Regions from separate parts of the Pseudomonas sp. SA233 genome, predicted to be linked through region 3. Evidence: riboswitches for the same ligand, from Rfam matches in the RefSeq annotation. Region 3 holds a riboswitch; each other region holds the start of a gene.
The links. A riboswitch is a leader RNA that binds a small molecule or an ion and turns the genes downstream of it on or off. The one in region 3 is predicted to bind cobalamin.
Positions count from the first base shown of each region.

Region 1 (2,193 bases), 810 kb from region 3:
AGCGCCTCGGCAGCGGCATCCAGGCGAGCGTCCAGGTCGTTCAGCTCGCTGGCCTGGACCAGCCCCAGGTGACGGCTGGGTAGCTCTATACCGCGCTCGCGGGACAAGCCGCCATACCAGCGCAGGCCTTCGGTCAGGCTACCTTCCAGCAGCTGCGCGTGGCGCAGGCTGCCCACCCGGTTGGCCAACACACCGGCAAACGGCAGGTCCGCCTGGTAGCGTGCCAGGCCCAGGGCCAGCGCGCCGAAGGTCTGGGCCATGGCCGTGCCGTCGATCACCGCCAGCACCGGCACGCCGAAGTGGCGCGCCAGGTCGGCGCTGGACGGCGTGCCGTCGAACAGCCCCATCACCCCTTCGATCAGGATCAGGTCGGCCTCGCCGGCGGCTTCCCACAGCAGGCGGCGGCTTTCATCGGCGCCGATCATCCACAGGTCGAGCTGGTACACCGGCGCGCCGCTGGCTCGCTCAAGGATCATCGGGTCGAGAAAGTCGGGGCCGCACTTGAACACCCGCACTTTGCGCCCAAGGTTGCGGTGCAGCCGGGCCAACGCGGCGGTGACGGTGGTCTTGCCCTGACCAGAGGCCGGTGCCGCGATCAGTACGGCAGGGCAATGGCGCGGCTGGCTCACAGTTCCACGCCCTTCTGTGCACGTATACCGGCCTGGAACGCGTGCTTGAGCATGCCCATTTCGGTAACGGTGTCGGCCAGCTCGATCATCTCGGGTTTCGCGGCACGGCCAGTGACGATCACATGCTGCATCGGTGGGCGGGCCTGGATGTCGGACAGCACCTGGTCAAGGTCGAGGTAGCCGTGCTTGAGGGCGATGTTCAGTTCATCGAGCACCACGAACTGCACGCTCGGATCTTGCAGCAACTGGCGCGAAACGGCCCAGGCTGCTTCGGCGGCGGCAATGTCGCGCTGGCGATCCTGGGTTTCCCAGGTAAAGCCCTCGCCCATCACGTGGTAGCGCACCTGCTCGGGGAAGCGGCGGAAGAACAGCTCTTCGCCGGTGCTGTTGCGGCCCTTGATGAACTGCACCACACCGCACTGCATGCCATGGCCCAGGGCGCGCGCGAGCATACCGAAGGCCGAGCTGCTCTTGCCCTTGCCGTTGCCGGTCAGCACCAGCAGCAGGCCGCATTCGTTGGGGGAATTGGCGATGCGTTCGTCGATGATCGCCTTCTTGCGCTGCATGCGCGCCAGGTGGCGTTCGTCGCGTTCGGTGGATTCGCTCATCAGGGTTCTCCGCTGGCTGTCGCCACGGCAACGCGGCGACAGGTAAAAGGCGGGCAGACGGAGAACGCGCAGGGGCCGTGGCCGTACGCCACGGTGCACCGCGCATCACCCTCCGTGATGCCGTTGGCAGTATCAGGCCGGTCTCCGGGCTTGTGAGCGGGCCTTGGCCCAGGCCTGCGCGCCTTCCCGGGTGCTGGCACCCAGTGGCCCTGCGCGGCCGCGACTCACCTACCGTTGCGGGGGCAGCGCCGGAATCGCGCCATGCTGGCACCCACCGGCTTCCCAGTTTCACCCTGCCCAGTCGGGGCTGGCAGGGCACCTGAAACACGCGCGAAGGTTAGAGGGTTGCACCGGGAGCGTCAATCGAAGCGGGCCGCTTTGCAGCCGAACAGGCTCCGCCTGGGTAATGGCCAATTCACCTGGTTGTGCCACACTGAATACAGTGATATCACATAGCCATCACTTTCAGCTGAACGCGATCACAACTACAACAGGAGAGCGCAGCATGCGAGGCCAGATCATCAACAACCCGCGCCTGGAGTTTCTTGCCCCGGTGCTGGAGCGCTGGGGCGACTGTATCGACCGCTTCAACCAGTTTGCCGGCGATGCCGAAGCACCTTACTGGCATGGCGCCGCCGCCAATACGGGGCTGCTTGCCGCAGCGGCCTGGCAAGCCGAACTGGCGGCGCTGCAGCAGTTTGCCGGCAAGAAGCAGCGCGACGAAGGTGAACACGAAGGGCGCTGCGACCTGTCGATCAGCAGTGCCGATGAAGCGCTGTACCTCAGTGTCAGTCAGCGCTGGCCAAGAATCGCGAGGCTGGACATGGCCGACGCCCTGCAGCAGACCACTGCCCTCGCGCGCCAGGTGGCCTACCCCAGCCAGTTGAAAGCTGGTGCGCTGTTCATCAGCCCGTGGAAGGCTGGCCAGCATGCCAGCCCCGAGGAACTGCAGGACC
Region 1 covers NZ_CP096449.1:1,358,596-1,360,788, reverse strand. The annotation lists gene M1D87_RS06330 (cobyrinate a,c-diamide synthase) at 1-629, opposite strand, end outside; gene cobO (cob(I)yrinic acid a,c-diamide adenosyltransferase) at 626-1,237, opposite strand; cobalamin riboswitch at 1,356-1,575, opposite strand; gene M1D87_RS06320 (hypothetical protein) at 1,743-2,193, shown strand, end outside.
Region 1: linked by a shared signal. The riboswitch ahead of cobO (cob(I)yrinic acid a,c-diamide adenosyltransferase) and the one ahead of M1D87_RS09975 (TonB-dependent receptor) in region 3 are both predicted to bind cobalamin.

Region 2 (2,193 bases), 590 kb from region 3:
CCCTCGAAGCACTGCTGGCCGTAGTGCAGGGCAGTGGAGCCTTCACTGATGTGCAGTACGTTGTCTTCGGTCAGGGTGCCCTTGTCCCACTCGCCATTGCGCCATACGGACAGGTAGCGTTTGTCGGTCTTGATGTAGTCGAAACCCAGCTTGTCCCAATTAATGCTTTCGTTGCTCATGACACCCTCATTGTCTTGCAAGTGCCCGATTGCTCGGGCTGCTGTTATATGCGCACCACGCCACCATAATACATCCGTGGCAGATCGGGAACGGCCAGTCACGAATTGATAGCCTGCAATGCATTTATTGCGGCACGGCGCAGGTATTGCAGCGGGGCTGCGAGGTGCTCGCCACAACATTTTCAGTGCCTGTGAGAGCGCGCGCCGCCCGCGCGGCGCTTCGCAGCACAAGGCTGCTCCTACATCTGTTTCGGGCCAGTAACGCCTGTACCAATGCGCGCGACCGCCTTGTTTGTCCGGCACGATATCGAGGTGGACACCAAGGGACCGCGCGCCTTTGCCTCAGGAATAATTGGCCCGAAACAGATGTAGGAGCAGCCTTGTGCTGCGAAGCGCCGCGCGGGCGGCGCTCGATCTCACAGGCGCTACAAGAATCGAGGCGAGCCAATGGTTGACCACCCGCCAGCCACTGCGTAGCCTTGCCACTTCGAGGTTCTTCGGCCAGGCCGAAGCTAAGACGGGAACGCGGTACAAGCCGCGGCTGCCCCCGCAACTGTAAGCACCGACAACGGATCGACACAGCCACTGCGCCCGCGCGCGGGAAGGCGTCATCCCGCCAGACCGCTGCACCAGCGGGCACATGGAACGGTGCAAGCCAGGAGACCTGCCTCGTCACGTTTTCGACTTTCAACCGGGCGGGGTGATCCGGTGGCGAACAAGCCCGGCCGGCCTGGCCTGCGGTTGTCGTCCTGCATGCCCGCGCCAATCTGCCAAGGGCAATGCGACATGAAAACACTGGCCAAGCTCCCCGTCACCATCGTCACCGGCTTCCTCGGCTCGGGCAAGACTACCTTGCTGCGCCACATGCTCGACAACGCCCAGGGCCGCCGCATTGCGGTAATCGTCAACGAGTTCGGCGAGCTGGGCATCGACGGCGAAATCCTCAAGCAGTGCAGCATCGGTTGCACCGAGGAAGAAGCCACCGGCCGCGTCTACGAGCTGGCCAACGGCTGCCTGTGCTGCACCGTGCAGGAAGAGTTCTTCCCGGTGATGCGCGAGCTGGTGGCACGCCGTGGCGACCTGGACCATATCCTCATCGAAACCAGCGGCCTGGCTCTGCCCAAACCGCTGGTGCAAGCCTTCCAGTGGCCGGAAATCCGCAATGCCTGCACCGTCGACGCGGTGATCACGGTCGTCGACAGCCCGGCCGTGGCCGCCGGCACCTTTGCCGCCTACCCGGACCAGGTCGATGCCCAGCGCAAGCTCGACCCCAACCTGGACCACGAGTCGCCGCTGCACGAACTGTTCGCCGACCAGCTGGCCAGCGCCGACCTGGTGGTGCTGAACAAGGCCGACCTGATCGACGCCGAAGGCCTGGCCAAGGTGCGCGCCGAGGTGGCCGAAGAACTGCCTCCGGCGGTCAAGGTTGTCGAGGCCAGCAGCGGCAAGCTGCCGCTGGAGGTGCTGCTGGGTGTGGGCGCCGAGTCCGAGGCGCACATCGATGGTCGCCGTACCCACCATGATTCCCACCATGACGGTGATGACCATGACGATCATGACCACGACGCCTTCGACTCCATCTCCATCGACCTGCCCGAGGCCGACGAAAGCCTGCTGCTCGACGCCCTGACCCAGCTGGTGGTGGAATTCGGCATCCTGCGTGCCAAAGGCTTCGCTGCCATCCCGGGCAAGCCGATGCGCCTGCTGGTACAAGGCGTGGGCACCCGTTTCGACAAGCACTTCGACCGCGCCTGGCGCGTCGACGAGCCGCGCATCACCCGCCTGGTGCTGATCGGCCAGGACCTCGACGCCGCCCAGCTGGAAGCGCGCCTGCGCCAGGCACTGGGCGCCTGACCCATGCACCTGCTGCGGACCCAGCCCGGCGGCTTCGTGCCGGATGACAGCATTGCCGACCTCGGCCAGACGCCCGCCGAGCTGGTGATTCTCTGCAGCGGCGATTCGCACCTGGCATTGCTCGCCGATACCGCCGAGCAATTGCCCGAGGATTACCCCA
Region 2 covers NZ_CP096449.1:2,759,407-2,761,599, forward strand. The annotation lists gene M1D87_RS12900 (branched-chain amino acid aminotransferase) at 1-179, opposite strand, end outside; cobalamin riboswitch at 653-865, shown strand; gene cobW (cobalamin biosynthesis protein CobW) at 966-2,033, shown strand; gene cobN (cobaltochelatase subunit CobN) at 2,037-2,193, shown strand, end outside.
Region 2: linked by a shared signal. The riboswitch ahead of cobW (cobalamin biosynthesis protein CobW) and the one ahead of M1D87_RS09975 (TonB-dependent receptor) in region 3 are both predicted to bind cobalamin.

Region 3 (2,193 bases):
CGTTGTAGTTCTTCTTGCGCAGGCTGCTGCGGTAGTGGCCGTCGATCAGCGGGGTGCCGTAGTAGTTGGCAGGCTGCGCATCGCCGCGGTCGTGAGCGAGGGTGAAGCTGAGGTCGTCGCTGGCATCGAAGCGCAGCGCGGCGCTCAGCGCCAGGCTGCGTGACGGGGTGCGGTCGACCCAACCGTTACCGGTTTGCTGGTTCAGGGCCAGGCGGTAGCTCAGGCGCTCACCGAGGCTGCCGCCGCTGTCCAGGCCGAGCTGCTGGCGGTCCCACGAACCGTAGCCCAGGCGCAGGTGGTTGCGTACCTCGCCGGCAAACGGCTTTTTCGGGATCACGTTGACCACCGCCCCGGTGGCGCCTTCGCCATACAGCACCGAAGCCGGGCCGCGAATGACATCGATGCGCTCGACCATCCACGGGTCGACCGGGAACGTCTGGGTGCCGGCACCGGTGTACAGGCGTGCGCCGTCGAACAAGGTCATCACCGAGCCGTGCCCGGTAAAACCGCGGGCGGACAGCCCCGTGCCGCCGTCGCCAGGGGAGCCGATGTAGCTGATGCCTGCTGAGCGGGTCACCGCGTCCTGCACGGTGAGGTTGTTGCGCTGCTGGATCTGCTCGGCGCTGATGCTGCTGGTGCTGGCCGGTGTCTCCAGGGCGCTGAGGCCCAGGCGCGAACCAGCCTGGGTCGGTGTGGCCAGGTCGATGGCGTGGCTGTCGAGCGTGTCGGTGATGGCCGTGGAGGGCAGGGCCAGTGGTTGTCGCTCGAGGTCATCGGCCAGGGCCGGCAGGGAAACGGCCAGGCAGGCCGCCAAGGGGTGAAGCTTGAAGATACGGGACATGTCGTTCCACTACTGCAGGAATGAATGGATCCCGGTGGAAAACACGCAAAGGCGCACCGTGCACGCAGGCGCACGCACGGATACCGGCCTGCGCCCGCCCACCGCGGGTTGCCAAGTGAAGCTCCAGGCCGGTCTCCGGGCTTGCGAGGGGCATGAAACCTTCACCTTCCCATGCAAGTGCACAGTGGTATCTCGAAGGGTTCGCTCGCTTACCGTTGCGGGGGCAGCGCCGGACTTGTCGTGGGCAACACGACGCACCGGCTTCCCGTTTCACCCTGCGCGCGGCGGCGCAGGGCACCTGAAACTGGCGGGCATATGACCATTGAAACGCGGGAGGCGTCAAATCTGCCTGCTACCAATGAAACAACTCTCGTCGCGCCCCCTCGGTAATCGCCACGATCCCCGGGTGCTTGACCTTGCGCTCCACCGAAATGGCATAGAACGACTCGTGCACCGCCTCGGTCTGCCCGATCAGCTCCACGCCGTACTGGCGGCACACTTCCTCGGCGATCACGCTGGGCGCAACGAAGATGCCGCTGCCCGACTGCCCGAATGCCTGCATCAATGCACTGTCATCGAACTCGCCCACGATCCGTGGCTGCACCTGCTGCTCACCCAGCCAGCGCAGCAGGCGGCTGCGTACCACGGTTTCCTGCCCGGGGATAAGCAATGGCGCATCCTGCAGGCAGGCGGGGAAGGGGCCTTCCAGGCGTTGTGCCAGCGCCGGGGTGGCGAAGAAGCTCAACCCACACTCGCCCAGTTTCTGGCTATAACCCTTGATGTCCAGGTGGCTGGGCATGGGGCTGTCGGAAATCACCAGGTCCAGGCGCTGGATCGCCAGGTCGGCCAGCAGCCGTTCGAGCTTGTCTTCGCGGCAGTTGATGCGCAGCACGTCGTCCAGCTCCATGGTCGGTGCCAGCAGGCGGTAGACGATGGACTTGGGCACCACGTCCGCCACACCCACGCGGAACAGGATCTGCTCCTGCGGGCCGGCCCGCAGCATGGCCTCCAGTTCGCTTCCCAGCTGGAACATCTGCTCGGCATAGATCAGCGTCTGGCGCCCGGTTTCGGTCAATTCCAGCTGGCGCCCCACGCGCTGAAACAGCTCCAGACCATAGGTCTGCTCGAACAGGCTGATCTGACCGCTGATGGTTTGCGGGGTCAGGTTCAACTGTTCGCTGGCGCGGGCGATGCTGCCGGTCTTGGCCACGGCCCAGAAGTAGTGCAACTGCCGATAGTTGAGCATCGGTATCGTTCCGGATTCGTAAAAACCGAAGTATAACCGCTGAAAATACGAATTTTCCGGATGTGTTGCGCTCTTTAGAATGCGACTCCATCAGGCGCCGTGTGCG
Region 3 covers NZ_CP096449.1:2,170,959-2,173,151, forward strand. The annotation lists gene M1D87_RS09975 (TonB-dependent receptor) at 1-841, opposite strand, end outside; cobalamin riboswitch at 951-1,158, opposite strand; gene nhaR (transcriptional activator NhaR) at 1,194-2,087, opposite strand.

Region 4 (2,193 bases), 940 kb from region 3:
CAGCTACTCGACCTGGCTCGGGCGCAACGGCATCTACCTGGAAGACCTGTACATAACGCCCGAGCAGCGCGGCGACGGTGCCGGACGGCAATTGCTGCGGCACATCGCCCGCGAGGCGGTGGCGAAGAATTGCGGACGGCTGGAATGGAGCGTACTGGACTGGAACGAGCCGGCTATCGGCTTCTATCAGAAGCTGGGGGCCGAAGCGCAGGATGAGTGGGTGCGCTACCGGTTGGATGGCGAGAAGCTGGCGGCGTTTGCCCGGGGCTGACCGGGGGGATGCTCACGGCATAGACCACTACAGGCCGAACCGGCTTACATGAGGGCTTGAGTGTGCATGCCTTGAGCTTTTCAGCGCCTGTGAGATCGAGCGCCGCCCGCGCGGCGCTTCGCGGCACAAGGCCGCTCCTACATCTGTTTCCGGCCAATTACTCCTGTGCCAAGTGGGTTGCCGCCTTGGTGCTTGGCTGAAGATTGATGAGGAGCAGTCGTGCGCCCTTCGATATCGGAATGGAACAAACAAGACGGACAGAGGTGAACTCACAGGAGTAACTGGCCCGAAACAGATGTAGGAGCGGCCTTGTGCCGCGAAGCGCCGCGCGGGCGGCGCTCGATCTCCCAGGCACTGCAAAACCAAAGCCCTACCATCAGGGCAATTGACGCCAGCCCCGCCCCATGGTCTCCTTATGCCTCGCGTTCAGGTGCCCCCGATGGGGGTGAAACGGGAAACCGGTGCGTCACAGGCCCTCCAGCAGGGCCGGACAAGGCCGGTGCTGCCCCCGCAACGGTAAGCGAGCGAAGCGTCTGTACCACTGTGCCTGATCCCCGGCATGGGAAGGTGACGCTTTCCAGGAGCCTGGCTCCTCCTCGCAAGCCCGGAGACCGGCCTGGCGTTCATGAACACCCCGCGGTGGGCGGGCGCTGTTGCATTCCCCTGGGCTGCCACGCTCGGGGCTGCCGCGCTTGCCCGTTGCCCACAAAAAGCAGAGGAACGCGTCATGCCCGTCACCAGCGCCAAGCAACACAGCATTACCACCCCCGTCACCCTCAGCCAGCGTGTCGTCATCGCCATCGGCGCCAGCCTGCTGGGCCTGTGTCTGGTGTACTTCGCCGGCTTTTCGCACATCGAGGCCGTGCACAACGCCGCCCACGACACCCGCCACAGCGCCGCATTCCCCTGCCACTGAGTACGCCCGATGATCACACGCATTGCCCGCACCGCGGGCTTCAGCGGGTTGCTGGCGGCCTTGCTGCTGACCCTGCTGCAGAGCTTTTGGGTCGCCCCACTGATTCTCGAGGCAGAAACCTACGAATCCTCGGCCCCCGTTGCCGAGCACGAGCATGTTGGCGAAGTGGCAGCGCATGAACACAGCGCCGAAGCCTGGGCACCTGAAGACGGCTGGCAGCGAGTGCTGTCCACCACCGGCGGCAACCTGGTAGTCGCGGTCGGCTTCGCCCTGATTCTCACCGCCCTGTACAGCCTGCGTGAACCCAAGCGAGCCGGCACCGGCGCACTCTGGGGCCTGGCCGGCTTCGCTGTGTTCTGCCTGGCCCCGACCCTGGGCCTGCCGCCGGAACTGCCAGGTACTGCCGCAGCCGACCTGGGGCAACGCCAGGCTTGGTGGATCGGCACCGCCAGTGCCACCGCGCTGGGCCTGGCCCTGCTGGTGTTCGCTCGCCACTGGTTGCTGAGGGCGCTGGGCGCTGTGCTGCTGGTCATTCCCCATGTGATCGGTGCGCCGCAACCCGAAGTGCACGAGAGCCTGGCCCCCGCCGCCTTGGAAACCCAGTTCAAAGTGGCCTCCTGGCTGACCAACGCCGCATTCTGGCTGGCCCTGGGCCTGCTCAGCGCCTGGCTGTTCCGGCGCTCCAGCCAGGCCTGATGCCTGCCTTCTACGCCGGTTTCGGCTGTCGTCGGGGTTGCCCGGCGGATACGCTGCAAATCTTGCTACGCCAGGCCCTGGCCACCCAGGGCCTGGCGTTGGCTGACCTGCAAGGCATCGCCAGCATCAGCCTGAAGGCCGACGAACCCGGCTTGCAGCAACTGGCCGAACGCCTCGGTCTGCCTTTGGTGTTGTACGATACCGCGCAGTTGCAACCCTACGAACCCCGACTCAGCCACCGTTCCGCCGCTGCCCATGCCCACTGTGGCTGCTGGGGCGTGGCGGAGAGTGCGGCACTGGCCCTGGCCAG
Region 4 covers NZ_CP096449.1:3,112,586-3,114,778, forward strand. The annotation lists gene M1D87_RS14520 (GNAT family N-acetyltransferase) at 1-271, shown strand, start outside; cobalamin riboswitch at 683-905, shown strand; gene M1D87_RS14525 (CbtB domain-containing protein) at 999-1,187, shown strand; gene M1D87_RS14530 (CbtA family protein) at 1,197-1,883, shown strand; gene M1D87_RS14535 (cobalamin biosynthesis protein) at 1,883-2,193, shown strand, end outside.
Region 4: linked by a shared signal. The riboswitch ahead of M1D87_RS14525 (CbtB domain-containing protein) and the one ahead of M1D87_RS09975 (TonB-dependent receptor) in region 3 are both predicted to bind cobalamin.